Regions from separate parts of the Pseudogracilibacillus sp. SO30301A genome, predicted to be linked through region 3. Evidence: riboswitches for the same ligand, from Rfam matches in the RefSeq annotation. Region 3 holds a riboswitch; each other region holds the start of a gene.
What was found. Region 3 has a riboswitch for cobalamin ahead of SPD89_RS04255 (InlB B-repeat-containing protein). Riboswitches for the same ligand answer to the same signal wherever they lie in the genome.
Positions count from the first base shown of each region.

Region 1: another riboswitch for cobalamin. It lies ahead of SPD89_RS02375 (ribonucleoside-diphosphate reductase subunit alpha); the one in region 3 lies ahead of SPD89_RS04255 (InlB B-repeat-containing protein).
Region 2: another riboswitch for cobalamin. It lies ahead of SPD89_RS08225 (hypothetical protein); the one in region 3 lies ahead of SPD89_RS04255 (InlB B-repeat-containing protein).
Region 4: another riboswitch for cobalamin. It lies ahead of SPD89_RS00410 (DUF4430 domain-containing protein); the one in region 3 lies ahead of SPD89_RS04255 (InlB B-repeat-containing protein).

Region 1 is NZ_JAXHDD010000002.1:120,256-124,416, forward strand. It holds gene gdhA (NADP-specific glutamate dehydrogenase) at 1-685, opposite strand, end outside; gene SPD89_RS02370 (LysR family transcriptional regulator) at 928-1,833, shown strand; cobalamin riboswitch at 1,897-2,089, shown strand; partial or broken gene SPD89_RS02375 (ribonucleoside-diphosphate reductase subunit alpha) at 2,232-3,806, shown strand.
Region 2 is NZ_JAXHDD010000012.1:24,949-29,109, forward strand. It holds gene ligD (DNA ligase D) at 1-455, opposite strand, end outside; gene ku (non-homologous end joining protein Ku) at 554-1,384, shown strand; gene SPD89_RS08225 (hypothetical protein) at 1,435-1,707, opposite strand; cobalamin riboswitch at 1,834-2,031, opposite strand; gene SPD89_RS08230 (SDR family oxidoreductase) at 2,346-2,990, opposite strand; gene eno (phosphopyruvate hydratase) at 3,266-4,161, opposite strand, start outside.
Region 3 is NZ_JAXHDD010000005.1:9,380-13,540, reverse strand. It holds gene SPD89_RS04255 (InlB B-repeat-containing protein) at 1-2,289, opposite strand, end outside; cobalamin riboswitch at 2,505-2,695, opposite strand; gene SPD89_RS04250 (murein hydrolase activator EnvC family protein) at 2,884-4,002, opposite strand.
Region 4 is NZ_JAXHDD010000001.1:75,235-79,395, forward strand. It holds gene SPD89_RS00400 (helix-turn-helix domain-containing protein) at 1-1,023, opposite strand, end outside; gene SPD89_RS00405 (ECF transporter S component) at 1,171-1,686, opposite strand; gene SPD89_RS00410 (DUF4430 domain-containing protein) at 1,691-2,110, opposite strand; cobalamin riboswitch at 2,359-2,546, opposite strand; gene SPD89_RS00415 (ATP-binding protein) at 2,556-4,161, opposite strand, start outside.

The DNA.
Region 1 (4,161 bases), on a different contig from region 3:
TCATGTTTTTCATGTTCATTCGGCGGTCTTTTAACATTTCATCTACAAAATAAATCGTTCCGTACCCTGTTGCTTCTGTTCGCCCTAGACTACCACCATAATTTAGCCCTTTACCTGTTAAGACACCGGCATGATAAGCCCCTTGTAGACGCTTATATTGACCAAACATATAACCGACCTCACGTCTTCCAACACCTATGTCACCAGCGGGAACATCTGTATCTGGCCCAATATGCTTGTAAAGCTCTGTCATAAAGCTTTGACAAAAACGCATAATTTCATTATCGGATTTTCCTTTAGGATCAAAATCAGCTCCACCTTTTCCTCCGCCGATTGCTTGGCCTGTTAAGGAGTTTTTAAAGATCTGTGTTAATGCTAAAAATTTCATAACACTTAAATTAACAGTTGGATGAAAACGAATTCCACCTTTGTAAGGTCCAATTGCACTGTTAAATTGCACGCGATAGCCTCGATTAACTTGAACATTACCATCATCATCAATCCAAGGAACACGGAATATAATTACTCTTTCAGGTTCGATAAGACGCTCTAAAATGTTATAATCTTTGTATGTGCGATTTTTCACAAAGACGGGTACAAGAGAATCAAAAAGTATTTTTGTTGCTTGTAAAAATTCCTTTTCATGAGGGTCACGAGCTTTTACTTTTTCGTAAACATGATTCATATAGTCAATAACAGCTTGTTCCTCTTTCGTTGAATTTTCTTTTGTGCTTAACAATATGTTCGCCTCCTTTTCTAGCTGATATAATTCCTTTTACAATCTATTATTAAACAAAAGGAGTTAGCTTATAAGTTTTTACATAAGTATCCATATTTATATTGTAACAGAAGATAATCAATCTAAACAATATTAATTATAGATATAACTAATGCTTTTATGCGATAATAGTATTGGAGGTGATTGTTTTGGAGTTAAGACAGATCAAATATTTTATGGAAGTTGCGAAAAGAGAACATGTTACAGAGGCTGCAAATAAACTTCATGTAGCTCAATCAGCAGTTAGTAGACAAATATTTAATTTAGAAGAAGAGCTTGGGGTCGATCTGTTTATACGTGAAGGAAGAACAGTTCGCCTTACCAGAATTGGAAAAATTTTTCTAGAACATATGGAACGAGCCGTTAATGTGATTGATGACGCGAAGCAGGTTGTTGAAGAATATATTGATCCTCATAAAGGAACGATACACATCGGATTTTCTGCAAGTTTAGCATCTTATATCCTTCCAACCGCTATTTATCATTTTAGAAAAGAATACCCTGATGTAAAGTTTGAGCTTTATCAAGATTCTTACAATGAATTAATCGAGGGCGTTGTCAAAGGTGATATAAATATTGCAATCGTCGGTCCACTGCCTAATGACAAAGAAAAGATTCATAGCAGTGTACTGTTTACCGAAGATATAGTTGCTTTAATTCCTTCAAATCATCCACTCGCTAACAGATCTTCACTCAAGTTAATCGAATTAAGAGATGAATCGTTTGTATTATTTCCTGAAGGGTTTGTTTTAAGAGAAGTTATTATGGAAGGTTGTATTCAAAGAGGTTTTCGTCCAAAAGTTTCTTTTGAAGGAAAAGATATTGATTCTATAAAAGGTTTGGTATCAGCGGGTCTTGGGGTAACATTAATACCAGAAGTAACTATTGTCGATTGTTTGCCTCGAGCAACGGTAAAAATCCCTGTTATTGAACCAAGTTTAAAACGTTCAGTTGGAGCAATCATACCTAAAGAAAGAGAATTATTACCAACGGAAAAGTTATTTTATGAGTTTATTAAAGAGTTTTTTACGAGACTAGAATTGTATCAAAATTAGTTGCTATAGAAATTGATTTATGCTAGTATATTCAATATATAGTTATAAAATTAAAATTTAATACAATATATAGTTAAAAAGGTGACACATTCGTGTTTAAAAGGGAATCCAGTGTGAAACTGGAACTGCCCCCGCAACTGTAAATGTGTCGAATAAGAAGTGCCACTATACCATTTTATATGTTTGTAAAAGGTATGGGAAGGATCTTATTCGAATACGCATGAGTCAGGAGACCTGCCTTTCTTAACTTAAGTTTCATTTCTCCGGGGTGAGGGATAGGGAAGCGGCACGAAAGTTATTATGGATTATTTTTTTCGTTTAAATCCTTTTGTCTCTTTATGCCGTTCATCCTTTATCTCGGGTGAACGGTTTTTTATTTGAAAAAGGAGGAAAATAGGATGGCTGTGATGAGCAAAGAAGTAAATCTTTCTAAATTGATTGAAGATGCGCAGGAAGGTTTACAATTACGAATTGAGGAATATAAAGAAAAGACATCCAGACAAATTAATGAGAGTTCTAGTTTTGAGGAAATAACGGATCTATTAATAAAAAATGCGTTAGAAAATATCGATGAGGCAAATCCCGAATGGACTTTCTTTGCTAGCCGAATATACTTACAACAACTTTATCAAAAAGCGGCCAATAACCGTAAAAACACCGTTGAAGAAAAATACGGTGATTTCTATCAGCTTATTAAATTATTAACGGATAAAGGAATCTATACAACTGCACTACTAGAAAAATATACAAAAGAAGAGATCGATTATTTTAATAAACATATTGATCCGGCAAAAGATAATTTATTTCACTATCTAGCAATTTATACTTTCGCTACACGCTATTTAGCAACAGATCATGATAAAAATATATACGAGCTTCCTCAGGAACGCTGGATGATTATTGCGATGCACCTGATGCAAGATGAAGAAAAATCAGCGCGAAAGCAACTAGTTCTAGAGGCATATTGGGCATTAAGTAATTTATATATGACCGTTGCCACTCCAACAATGAATAATGCTGGTAAAACACACGGTCAATTATCAAGTTGTTTTATAGATACGGTCGATGATAGTTTACAGTCAATTTATGATGTGAACACAGATGTTGCTCAGTTATCGAAAAACGGTGGCGGAATTGGTGTATATATGGGGAAAGTTCGAGCTCGTGGCAGTAGCATTAAAGGGTTTAAAGGAATGTCAAGTGGGGTTGTTCCATGGATTAGACAACTTAACAATACTGCCGTTAGTGTAGACCAGTTAGGAACCCGAAAAGGAGCGATTGCGATTTACCTTGATGTCTGGCATGCAGATATCGAATCTTTCCTAGATTTGAAATTAAATAACGGTGATGAACGGATGCGGGCTCATGATATTTTTCCTGGTGTTTGTTTACCGGATTATTTTATGGAACAAGTTGAAAAAAGAGGCGATTGGTATTTGTTAGACCCACATGAAGTAAAACAAGTGATGGGTTATGCGTTAGAAGATTTCTATGATGAAGAAAAAGGTGCCGGCTCCTGGCGTGAAAAATATGAAGAGTGTATACGAAATGAGCAATTAACGAAAAGAAAAGTCCCTGCAATTGAAATAATGAAGCGAATTATGGTTTCCCAGCTTGAAACAGGAACACCATTTATGTTTTACCGTGATGAAGTGAATCGTCGAAATAACAATAATCATGCAGGAATTATTTATTGTTCTAATTTATGTACAGAAATCACACAAAATCAGTCACCGACACAGTTTTTAGAAGAATATATAGAAAATGAAGATGTGATCGTGAAAAAATATAAGACTGGTGATTATGTCGTTTGTAATCTAAGCTCAATTAATCTTGGACGTGCTGTACCAAATAATGCTTTGGAAAGACTGATTCCAATCCAAGTAAGAATGCTAGATAACGTTATTGATATAAATACATTGCCTATTAAACAGGCAGAGTTAACCAACCAGAAATATAGAGCCGTTAACTTACCAGCGGCCTAGTGGAGTAATCCGCTAAGGAAAACCTTGCTAAACGGGGAAACTCTTTCTATTAAAGTGCGTGTTCTTCAAAAAGGAGGATAAAAAGGACCAAGAAGTTCGAGGCGGCGCAGCTCCCGTCAGCGAAGTGTATGATTTAGATACATCAGCGGCGGGCGGAGAAACAAGCATTCGTGCGAAATTCGCAGTGTCATTTTTACCAGACTTTTTGAACATCCTCTTAAAGACAATCCCGTGCTAAAATTCTCTTGCTGCTTTACTATTACGGTAGAAGAGGTGATTAATATCCATATTCAATCAATCTATCGTATTTTAAACGTAATTACAGGAAAGTCTTATATCAGAA
Region 2 (4,161 bases), on a different contig from region 3:
TTCTCTTTTTCTTTTAGCTTTTTAAATAAATTTACTAACATTTTTTTTCTTTCTTTTAAGGACGTTTGACGGTAATCTTTTTGACCTTGTTGCAATAGATCAAAAGCAATAAATGTTGCCGGTCGCTCGATAGAAAGTTTGGCGATTTTCTCTTTTAATTTTAGTCGACCACGTTTTTGTATAGCTGAAAAATTAGCTTGATACGCATTATTTAACACTACTAATTCGCCGTCTAATTGAATAGGTAAATTTTTAGTAAGTACCGGCTCAATTTTCTTACAATAAGCTAAAACCTCAGGAAAATTTTCAGTTAAATCTATATTATTCCTGCTAATAATTTGAATATTATTTTCGCTCCACAATAGAGACGCACGGAAACCATCATATTTCACTTCATAAATCCAATCTTTTTTTGGGATTATTTTTGCTGTTTGGATAGGTTGCATTAATTCCATTTTTTTCACTCCTCCGTTCCTTCTTAATAAGTTGTGCTTTTTAAAGGATAAAAATGCAAAAGCATACACAAACTACATTGAAAAGGAGGCGTCTTTTCATGCATACCATGTGGAAAGGAACCATAAGTTTTGGACTAGTCAATATTCCTGTAAAAATGCATGCTGCCACAGAAAATAAAGATGTGAAATTAAGACAACTTCACAAAGAATGTCAAACACCTATTAAGTATCAAAAAGTATGCCCGGTTTGCGATCGGAAAGTAGAAGAAGAAGAAATCGTTAAAGCGTATGAAATTACGAAAGACAAATTCGTTATGTTAGATGAAGAAGATTTAAATGCATTAAAAAAAGAACAAGGTGATAAAGCTGTAGAAATTCTCGATTTCGTTAAACTAGAAGAAATTGATCCAATTTATTTCGAAAAAAGTTACTATTTATCACCTGGGGATGGTGGTTCAAAAGCTTATTCTCTATTACGTACAGCTTTAGAAGAAACGGGGAAAATAGGGGTAGCTAAGATGATGATTCGTTCTAAAGAACAGCTTGCAGTCATTCGATTTTATGAAAACATACTTGTTGTGGAAACGATTCATTATCCAGATGAAGTAAGAAACATCAAGGATGTACCTAATGTACCGGAAAAGGTAGAAATAGTGAAAAAAGAGCTTGATACCGCAAAATTATTAATCGACCAACTGACAACTGTTTTTGATCCTGAAAAATATACAGATGAATACCGTACTTCACTACTTGAGACAATCGAAAATAAGAAAACCGACAAAACTGCCACAGTTACCGGTAAGACCGAGAGGAAGCCAGACAATGTGACAAACTTAATGGATGCACTCCAAGCATCATTAGATAAAGCAAAAAAAGAAAAAACAAAACCGAAGAAAAAAACGACAACAGCGAAAAAAACTGCAAAATAACAGTAAAGGGGGTGTCCTTTTGATTTTAGGACATCCCCCCACTTTCTAATCTAAATACGCATTCCTAATAGATCATCTTCTTGGCGACCACCTACACGTTCATTTACGATTTCATATGCTTTGTTTAAATTTACTAAATAAGCCTCTTTTACTTCTTTCGCTTCATCTAATTTCTGGATATCATTTTTAAATTTTGTATACCCTTCTTCTAGTGAAAGACTCTTTTCTGCAACAAGCCTATTCATTATTGTTGTCTGCAATCGCTCGATGAAGTAATTGACTGTTCCGTACAGTTTGAACACCTCCATAGTCTTCTTCCACAAAAAACAACCTCCCTATAAAAGAAGGTTGTTCGTAAGTGTATGATCCAAATCAAAATAAGCCTCGGTGTCTTTATTTAAAAATCACCGCGCTTTTCTACCAACACCTCCTATCCTCCGTAGGAACTGATGTACGAGATCAAATAGGCAGGTCTCCTGGCTCATAATCATCGCTTTTCGATCCTTCCCGTCTTCATAATCATGAAAACAGTGGATTATTTCGAATTGCTCCTATACACAGTTGCGGGACAGCACCGGATTTTCACCGGTTTCCCTTTTAAGCAATAAAGATAATTTCTTTATTACACCTATTTCTCCTATATTCAGTTTATATCTTCATTATATCATTAAGTTTTTTTATTACTATAAGTGCGTGTTCAAAACTCCCATGTCTTTACAGACGCCGCAATGAATGAAAAGGATAAAAAGGACCAAGAAGTTCGAGGCGGCGCAGCTCCCGTCAGCGGAATGTATGCTTTTAAATACATGAGCAAAGATCTGGCACACAGAAAAAGTGATCTTCTTTTCCAAGGAAACGCTTCTAGCACGCAGAAAAAGTGCTTTCCTTTTTCAAGGAGCGGAAAAGCAAGCATTCGTGCGAAATTCGCAGTGCCATTTTTACCGGACTTTTTGAACATCCTCTATAATCTCTCTAAAGCATTCTCGATAGCTTCTTCCCCTTCTACTACATCAAATGAACGGTTGAACGTTTTTTCATTATCCAAACAGGAAAAAACTATTTTAGCAACATCAGCTCTTGAAATTTTTCCCCTTCCGGATAAGTTTTCACCTATCAACACTTTTCCAGTGCCTGGATCATTCGTTAGTCCACCTGGTCGCAGAATCGTGTACGTTAATCCACTTCTTAACAATTCTTTATCAGCATAATGTTTAGCGACATAATAATGACGGATTTTTTCATTCCAATATTCTCGGTTATTTGCCTGAAATGCACTTACCATAATAAATCTCTTGATCCCAGCTTGCTTAGTAGCCTCGATCGTCTTTACCGCACCGTCGAGATCTACTAATAAAGTTTTATCTGCTCCAGTATGACCACCTGACCCTGCAGTAAATAAGACGGCATCACAGCCGTCAGCAGCTTTTGCTATTTTCTCAACGCTACCTTCTAAATCTGCTACTACAGCTTCTACTCCTGCTTGTTGAAAAGTGTTTGCCTGCTCTTCTTTTCGCACCATTGCTACAGGTGTATGGTCACTCTCTTTTAATAAGTCGATGAGCTGTTTTCCAATTTGTCCGTTTGCACCTACTACCAATACGTTCACTTTCATACCCCTTTCTTAAACGAGTGTTTATGTACATTGTAATGGAGTTTGAAGATTATTTTAAATGAATTGTTTTTTAACCACGGAGTTCACGATTTAACCACGGCAAAGCAAAATTAACCACGAAGTTTGTAATTTAACCACGTAAAACATGTAATAACCACGGGGGAAAGCAGTAGCCACGCATTTCGCGATTTAACCACGGAAGGGAACAATTATCCCAATAAAAAAATCATCAGCGTTCTATCACACTGATGATTTTTCAATAAACCTTGTTATTTTTTCAAATTATAAAAAGCTTCTAATCCAGCATATTCACCAATTCCTGCAAGTTCATCTTCAATCCGGATTAGTTGATTATATTTTGCCACACGGTCTGTTCGTGATGGTGCACCAGTTTTTATTTGTCCTGCATTTGTTGCAACAGCAATGTCTGCGATCGTTGCATCTTCTGTTTCTCCTGAGCGATGAGAGATAACAGCAGTGTAACCAGCACGTTTTGCCATTTCAATCGCTTCAAACGTTTCAGTTAACGTACCGATTTGATTCACTTTGATTAAAATAGAGTTTCCAACACCTTGTTCAATGCCTTGTACAAGTTTTTCTGTGTTTGTTACGAAAAGATCATCTCCAACTAATTGCACACGTGTACCAATCCGTTCTGTAAGTAGTTTATGACCTTCCCAGTCATTCTCATCGAGTCCATCTTCAATTGAAATAATCGGGTATTTTTCAATTAATTCTTCATACCAATCGACCATTTCTTCGGAAGTACGAACAACACCTTCACCTTTTAAATTATATTTTCCATCTTCGTAAAATTCAGATGAAGCAACGTCCATTGCAAGTTGAACTTCTTCTCCTACTTTATATCCTGCTGCTTCAATCGCTTCTGCAATTGTTTGTAATGCTTCTTCATTGGAGGACAAGTTAGGTGCAAATCCACCCTCATCACCTACGGCTGTATTAAGCCCTTTATCTTGCAAGACTTTTTTAAGTGCATGAAAAATTTCAGCTCCAATACGCACAGCTTCTTTAAACGAAGGTGCTGCAACCGGCATGATCATGAATTCCTGGATATCCACATTATTATCTGCATGTTCTCCACCATTTAAAATATTCATCATCGGTACAGGTAGAACATTTGCATTAAATCCACCTAAATAATTAT
Region 3 (4,161 bases):
CGCTTCAAAAAGTTCTTTGTTTTCCATACGTTCCTTTTGTGCTGGTGTTAAGCTATAAAAGGCCGTTCTTACTTTGTCTATTTGGTCTTTATATTCTAATGTTAACTCTTCTAAACTTGGCAATTGCTCAATCATTTGATCAACTGCTTGTGCCTTTTCTAAATCGTGGGCAGCCTGTAAATGCTCTATTTCCGTTTCTAAAGCATTTAATTTCTCAATATTTGTTACAAGCTGTTTCTGTATTTCAGTTAAACTATTGTAAGCTAACCGGGTCTCTTCAACTGCTTTTTTATTATCTAGTGTAATATTTTCAATTTCAGGTAACGCATCAATCAAGTCTATTACTTTATTTGCGGCGGTCTGATTTTTCGCTTCCTCTATTAATATAGATAGTTTTTCCTCTAACTCTAGCAGTTTGTTACTATTGGAAACAAGTTCCTGTTCTTTATTCGTTAATTGATTGTAAGCATCTCGCGCTTCTTCCACTTTCTCTATATCTTCTAAAGTTAATTCATTAACTGACGGTAATTGAGCAATCATTTCTTCAACTGCAAGAACTGCCTCTTCATCAACATCCGTTAATTCTTTCCATTTTGCATAGAATGTCTTGTCCCCATAATTACCAGTGGAAATACTTGTTACCTTTTCTCCTTCAAATGAAGGATTATCATACCATCCTTCAAATGTATGACCTGACTTTTCTATATCTTCTGCACCAGGAAGTATTATTTCTTCTTCAACTGTATAGGTTTTTGCTATATTTTCATTCACAAATTTACCATCATTTAATTCATAAGTAATATTGTATGGAATTGCCTCGTATTGCGCATAAAGCGAAATATCACGATCTGGCATAGATAATTTTTCACCAGAAGTATAAATTGTACCGCTTCCATCGGCTTTACTATTCCAATTTACAAATTGTCTACCCTCAATCGGTTCTCCTTCTGAAATAGTAATAATTTCATAAGGATGAACCGTAAATTGTTTGTCTAATTCCTCCGTTATTTCATACTTGATCTGTACGTCTCGGGATTTCATTTCAGTATGTAGTATCCCACCGTGTCTTGGCATCATATCGGTCATATCATATAATGGATTCTTGCTTTTTATAAAACGGTCATACGCAATTAACCCGTATAGGGATTGATCCGTAGCCATTGCATTTACACCATAGCCGGATTCCCCTCCATCGAATCCTGTTGTTACGTGTTTGAATCCGCCTACCCCTCGTTCGGAACCACTTCCATCAGCCCAAAACGTTAAAAGAGCATCGATCATATTGTTTGTTTTCACGCCGTCCTGAATCGATCCGTCGCCTTTATGAAAACTAACATTTTTATTTATTGCGTTTAAATCTAAATTATCTGTTAGAGGGTCAATACCTAAAGCGGTTAAGGCAACAATGATCTGCACCGTACTTTCAGCGTTTACATTCCCAAAAGCTTTAAAAGCTCCATTGTCAGCTTGGATTTCAGATAAGGTATAAATTCCTCTTTCAACTGCTTTTTCAAATTCTTCATATGTAGTTTCTGCATCAGTTTTATTATATTTTTCTGGATTTTTATAATAAGGTGCCAATGCTTGTAATGCCATTGCTGTGATGTCCGGGTCTGGTATGGTACCCATCAACGCCCATCCACCAGTCGTTCCATCTGCTTGCTTAATCTCGAGATTTAAAATATAATCAATCATTTTTCCATATGTGTTGGCATCACTCATCTTATACGGATAAAAATCATAGTTTCCTGTATTCATTGCAATAACTTCCCATATCGGTCCATTTATCCCTTGGCGATAGGAAAATCTGTGGGATGCAGATAATTTATCAATGAAATCATAACCTGAAACATTCGTAATATCGTAATCTAATGCTGATAATGCTAAAATTAATCGTGACCATTCTGTTGATTTATTTCGATCTAAATTTCCTTGCTTTAATGTAACATAATCTTCAATTCGTTTTATATAGTTGTTAAAATAATCATCAGGTATATGAGAAACATAGTCATAACCGGTATATTTACCTCGTAATAAATTCATCACGGACCATTCCCCTGATATTGTACCCATGCTTGGTTCTTGAACTGTTTCAAGCGTATACCTTGCCGAAGCATTAATATAAAATCCAATATCCGGAGTTTCATCTTCCCATATACGTACTCCATAATCGTAGGAATGATCATTTGGGTCATGGGCTACCGCCCCTACATGATGTGGCATAAAACTAAAGATAAAACTAAAAATAGTTAACGTAGATATAAAACGCACTAAAAAACCTTTTGACATTTAAGTATCCCCTTCCTTTTTTTGTAAATGGTGTACCAACAATCACTAAAATCCCCCCATTTGGAAAAATTTATCACCAAAAAACTCTTACCTCAAGTAAAGAGATAAGAGCATAAATATGTATGTGGAATATACAAGTATTAAACTCTCTGAAACTAAGTTTTATATATTGTGTAGAATTCCAATTATGCAAACCCTTTAACCTGGAAGGTATTATGTGCATCATCGCTTTGGCAAGTCTCCTGACTTATGGATCATTGCTTATCTTTTACCTTCCCAGTGTAGTACCAGTGGTATCGTTAAAGACAGCTTCCCCATTTACAGTGGCCGGTCCGTTCAGGATTTTCACCTGATTCCTTTTTAATTTTTTTCGTATCACAAAAAAACCAAAACATAATCTATTAAATTATTTATTACTATAACACTAAGTATAGACTAGAAAATGTTGCGTGACAATACGCTCATCGCATAATGTAGATATTCTAGTATGTAAGGCGAATTTTTGAAAGTTAACAATAAAAGAACATTATGTAATTTTATGTCCAATAAAAAAAGATTTGTTCCATTAAAATAAGAACAAATCCCTTAACTTTTCTAATTTAAATATCCCACAGGATTTTGGAGCGAGCCATTCACATGGACTTCAAAATGAAGATGGATTCCAGTAGAATTTCCTGTAGCTCCCATAATTCCAAGCTGATCTCCTTTAGAAACTTTCTGACCAGATTTTACATTAATCGACGCCATATGACCGTATAATGTTTTTAGCCCATTTCCGTGATTAATAATTACTGTATTACCATAACCATTCATTGTACCAGCTGTTTCAACCGTTCCACTTTCAGCCGCAAATATTGGCGGGCTAGTACTACGGTCAGTTCGCGCAATATCGATTCCTTTATGCATTTTACCCCAACGCTGACCCATATGGCTGGAAATGTATCCGCCTTGTGTAGGCCAACCTAAAGTTCCTGTACCCATTGCCTCAGGAGTAACACTTTCGGAAACAGGAATTGCATCTTGAGCGTGAATTTTATTTTCTAAAGCAAATAATTCCTCATCTTTAAATTCTAGTTTTTGAACTAATTCATTTAATTCATCCTTTTTTACTTCTAGTTCTTCCTTCATCTGGATTGCTTGTTCTTTCTGTTCTGTAACTAATTTTTCAATTTCCAATAACTCTTCTTCTAGTTTTTCTAACTCTTTTAGTTTCATCTCTACTTCTCTCTTATCTTTTTCTTGTTCTTCTATTAAGTCGGCGTCAGAATCTGTAATGGTTGTCACTGCATTAAGTCTGCTGATGAAATCAGTAAAATCTTCCGCACCAAAAAGTACCTCTAAATATGTAGTATTGCCGCCATTTTTCTGATAGGATTTGGCTCGTTCTTTAAGAAGAGTAAATCTTTCTTCAATTTTATCTTCTATTATTTTTATTTGTTCTTTTTCAGAATCTATCTCGTCTTTTACTTCTTGGATTGCTTTTGTATTTTCTTCTAACGTCTGATTCAGTTCTTTAATTTCTTTATTTTTTGATTCTATTTCTACTAAAACTTTTGCGACTTCTTCTTCAGCTTCCGTCAAATCTGCTTTAATTTCTTTTCTCTCTTCCTTAATTTCAGATAAATCTTTTTCTGCAAATGATGTTAACGGTACAATAGTAAAGCTATAAGTAAACATCACGAGTACTCCTAGTAAGACTATTACTTTCTTCAAGACTTTTCCGCTCCCTCATTTGTATAACTTTATCTATGTCTAGTAACTTCTCTATTTAATTGTTTCACGAATCAAATTATAACAGTTTAAGATAACAGAGAGGTTTTAATAAAATTACATTTATATCACAAAATATGTTTAATTATTACAAAATAGGTA
Region 4 (4,161 bases), on a different contig from region 3:
TGTTAAAACAAGACGAATTTGAAAATAACTAATATTTTCATTAACAGCTTCTTTTATATCTTTTAATTTATAGGACTTTATACGTCTAATCGTTTGAATAATTTCTTGTTGATCGATCTCGGAGATATACGGAATTAAAGAAAAGTTTTGGTCGGATAAAGCAATTTCAACAACATGATCATAAATAGTGTTTATTTTCAAATGACGGATTTGGGCAATTTCTTCAATTGTAAATTGTTGCTCCAATAATTTGCGAGTTCTATCTGCTGATTGCGTTAGTATTATTTGTGAAAATAAATCTTTGCCAATTGAATAAAGATATGGATATTTCTGTTGTTGATTTATAATTGTCGCTAACATCAAATGAATAACATTTGTAGTGATAAGGTGGATATCTTCTTCATTCATTTGTAGTTTCTTAGCAGTTTGAGTCTCTGTAAGACCAACGATATGATAACTAGTAATTTGATCCAAAAATATAGATGGATGGTTTAAAGGTAGTTGTTTCAATATAGTCGTAAGCTCATCATATAATCTATTTAAATAGTTATCAATATCTTCTTTTACATGTTGATAATATATTTTTACCCAATTTTCGATATCTATATTTTCGATAATAGGTATGTAAGTAAAATTTCTCTTTTTGCTATTTGTTAATACTTGAATTAATAATAACAACCTACAAAAGAAAGTTTGATCAAATTGTCGAAAACGAAAACCGGACAAATACGCCAGGTTATTTGCAGATTGAGCAAATCTTTTTTTCCCTTTGTCTGTTATGTAATAAAAATTTGTATTTCTTGAGGGTTGAAGTAGCTTTTGTTCCACAAGTTTATTTACAAACATAAAAAAACGACGTTTAGTAAGATTCTTATAAACACCAAAATATTCGGTTAGCCTAAATAACTGAGCATCTTGAATCGTTTGAATAGATTGTTTTCCTTGCAGTAAATAATATACTGCTGAAATTGAACGCTCTTTTTGCATTTTATTTTGACAAGTTAATAATACATGTTGAAACAATAACTAAGCACCCCTTTTCTAATTCAATTCTACTATAAGAATGGCTAATCTGAAATAAATAACTGTTCTTTATAATAAAAAAATCCCAAATAAGGACTTTGTAAGCATAATCCATTATTCGGGTTAATCATTTATATATAGTATTCATTAAATTTGTTGTTGAATACAAAAGCGATCATTTGCATATTTTCTTAAAAGATGAGTTATTATCGGATATAATAAGATAATAAAAACTGCATTTCCAATTGCATGGTATGTATCAAACGGTAATCCTAAAATATAATATGGCCAAAACTTCCCTGTAACCTGGTAGGTCGTTAGTGAAATAATAAATCCATAGAAGTAGCCACTAATTATCCCAATTAATACGATAACGACAGTATGTATTTTTTTAAATACCTTTCCAAGTAATCCGCAAATAATACCAATTAATCCCCAAGTGACAATTTGCCATACTGTCCAGATTCCCATTCCTAACAGCATATTCGAAAGGAACGTTACAATTAACGACAACAATAGAGCCGAAACGGGACCAAGTAATATTCCACAGATAATAATTAGTGCTGTGACTGGTTGAACATTTGGTATAAAAACTACAACAGCACGACCCACTATGCCGAGTGCAGCAAAAATAGCTAATAAGGTTAATTTATACGTGTTCAAACTATTATTCCCATGCTTGTAAATCGAAAACTATTTTGTATCCAGCTTTTAATTCATATTCTGCTGCACCAACCATTGCCATTTCATCATTCACAAAATACATCCATGCTTTCTCTTCTCCTTCTTCTGGAGCAACCCCATCAATGGAAGTAATAAATCCATTATCTTCTTCAATATCATAATTTTCTTTCATAACATCCATTAAGATATCATTTTCTTCAATTGCTATTTCTTTTTCTGACAGTACTTCTTCCCCTTCATCTTTGGAAATGGTTACTGTAATAACTTCTTCTTGTACTTCTGTTGTTTCTGGAGTCGCTTCTGTTGATTCCTCTTGAGTAGGTGTTGCTGGATCATTAGAACATCCAACAGCCAATATAAGCGCTGAGAAAATAGTAAATAAAGATAACATCCATTTTTTCATCATTTCATTCTCCTTATCATAAAAGTGTTGTAAATTTTGGTATCTACTTTGTAGTAGAAGGATACTGTGCAGTAGTGAAAATTTAAATACTACGAAATGTAGACAAGTTACAACTATTGGACAATTTATGGAAGTTGTGACAAGACCTATCGTTGAAAATAACCTCTGAAAAATAAAAAATGCAAACACCAAGAGGGTTTGCATGTAAATAATGAATATAGATTGATGCCTTACCCCCGAAGCTTCAATGAAATTTGAAGAATTTGGCAGGTCTACTGACTTGTAATTCATCCTACTTTAGGCACCTTCCCGTACATGTACAGTGGTTTTACGCCTAGTTCGTCATTACTTACAGTTGCGAGGACAGTTCTAGATTTTCACTAGATTCCCATTTAAGTATACGATATGTATACACACCAAAGTCTCCTATCAAATTTTATCATTATTACTGTGGAATTTTAAAACTAAATGTTGTTCCTTCATTCACCTTACTTTTAACTGAAATGATTCCTTTATGCGCAGATACAATATGTTTGGCAATCGCAAGTCCTAGTCCAGTACCTTTTTTCTTGTCATTACGTGTTCGTGATTTATCTGCTTTATAAAATCTTTCAAATATAAATGAAAGATCTTCTTCAGGAATTCCAGAACCATTATCTTCAACTTCAACATAAAAATGTTGGTCTTGAGAACGTACGAGGATATGTACATACCCTCCCGGCTTCGTATGACCAAGTGCATTGTCGATTAAGTTGGTACAAACTTGCTCAATTCGATCTTGGTCAATTGTAATCATATTCTTTTCGATCTCTTTTGTCAAACGTAATTCAATATTATATTCTTCCGCCATACCAATAAACTTTTTGTAAATTCGACTGGTAAACTGTTCAGCATCGATAGTTTCTAAATTTAATTCTATATGTCCCGCTTCCATCCGACCAATATCTAACAACTCATTTACGAGCCGCCCCATCCGAAGAGATTCTTCATGAATTATTTTAGCTAACTCATTTTTTTCTTCCTTTGACTCAGCGATATCATCAACAATTGCCTCACTATATCCTTGCAATAGTGCAATTGGTGTGCGAAGCTCGTGAGAAACATTAGAAATAAAGTCTTTTCTTAATTTATCAATTTGACGTTCTTCCGTCATATCCCTTATTACTGCAACTGCACCACGAATATACGATTTATCATAGAGAGGAGTCATGATCATCACCCAATCTCTCCCTTGGAGATTCAACTCCTGTAAAACTTCTTTTTCTTCTTTAATTACCTTTTGTAATATTGATTTAACCTCGTGTGGAAGCTGATTTTCAGATTCATCCGTCGTTAAAATATTATTTTCAAAATTCCAATCCTCGATAAATTTTTTGGCGGGTGGATTAATAACAATAATTCTTCCTTCCCTTGTTAATGTGATCACTCCATCAGCCATAGAATTTACAATACTTGAAAGTTGCTCTTTCTCATGCCTTAAAGCGTCAATATGAAAGTTCAACTGTTTTCCCATTCGGTTGAATGCAATCGCCAGTTCACCTATCTCATCATGGGTTACAACTGGGACTTTCGTATTAAACTGACCTTTAGCCAAATCAATAGCTGCTTCTCTCATACGAATGAGCGGAGCGGTAATTCTTGTTGAAAGGAAAAATGCAAAAATTGTCGTCAATACAATCGCAATTGCAGCGGCGACAAAAATAATTTTAGTCGTTTCCGCTTTTGTTTGATTAATAACGTCCAATGATTGAAAAACGAATATAGCTCCGCCTTTTTTATCGATCGGTATACCGATTACCATTATTTCAGCTTCGTCTTCTAAAACAGTCATTTTCTCGTTATATGTTCTATGTTCCTCTACTACTTGCTTTAAATCAGGATTATTTTCAGGGGAAATCGCATCCAAATTTAACAAATGATTATTCGTCGTATTTGAAGCCCATATTTCTCCATCTTCAAAATAAATGATAACTCTACTAGTCGGATCCTTTACACTTTCGACCATTTCTCGAATCAGAGACTTTTCATCATGTTCTTCTACTACCAGCGAA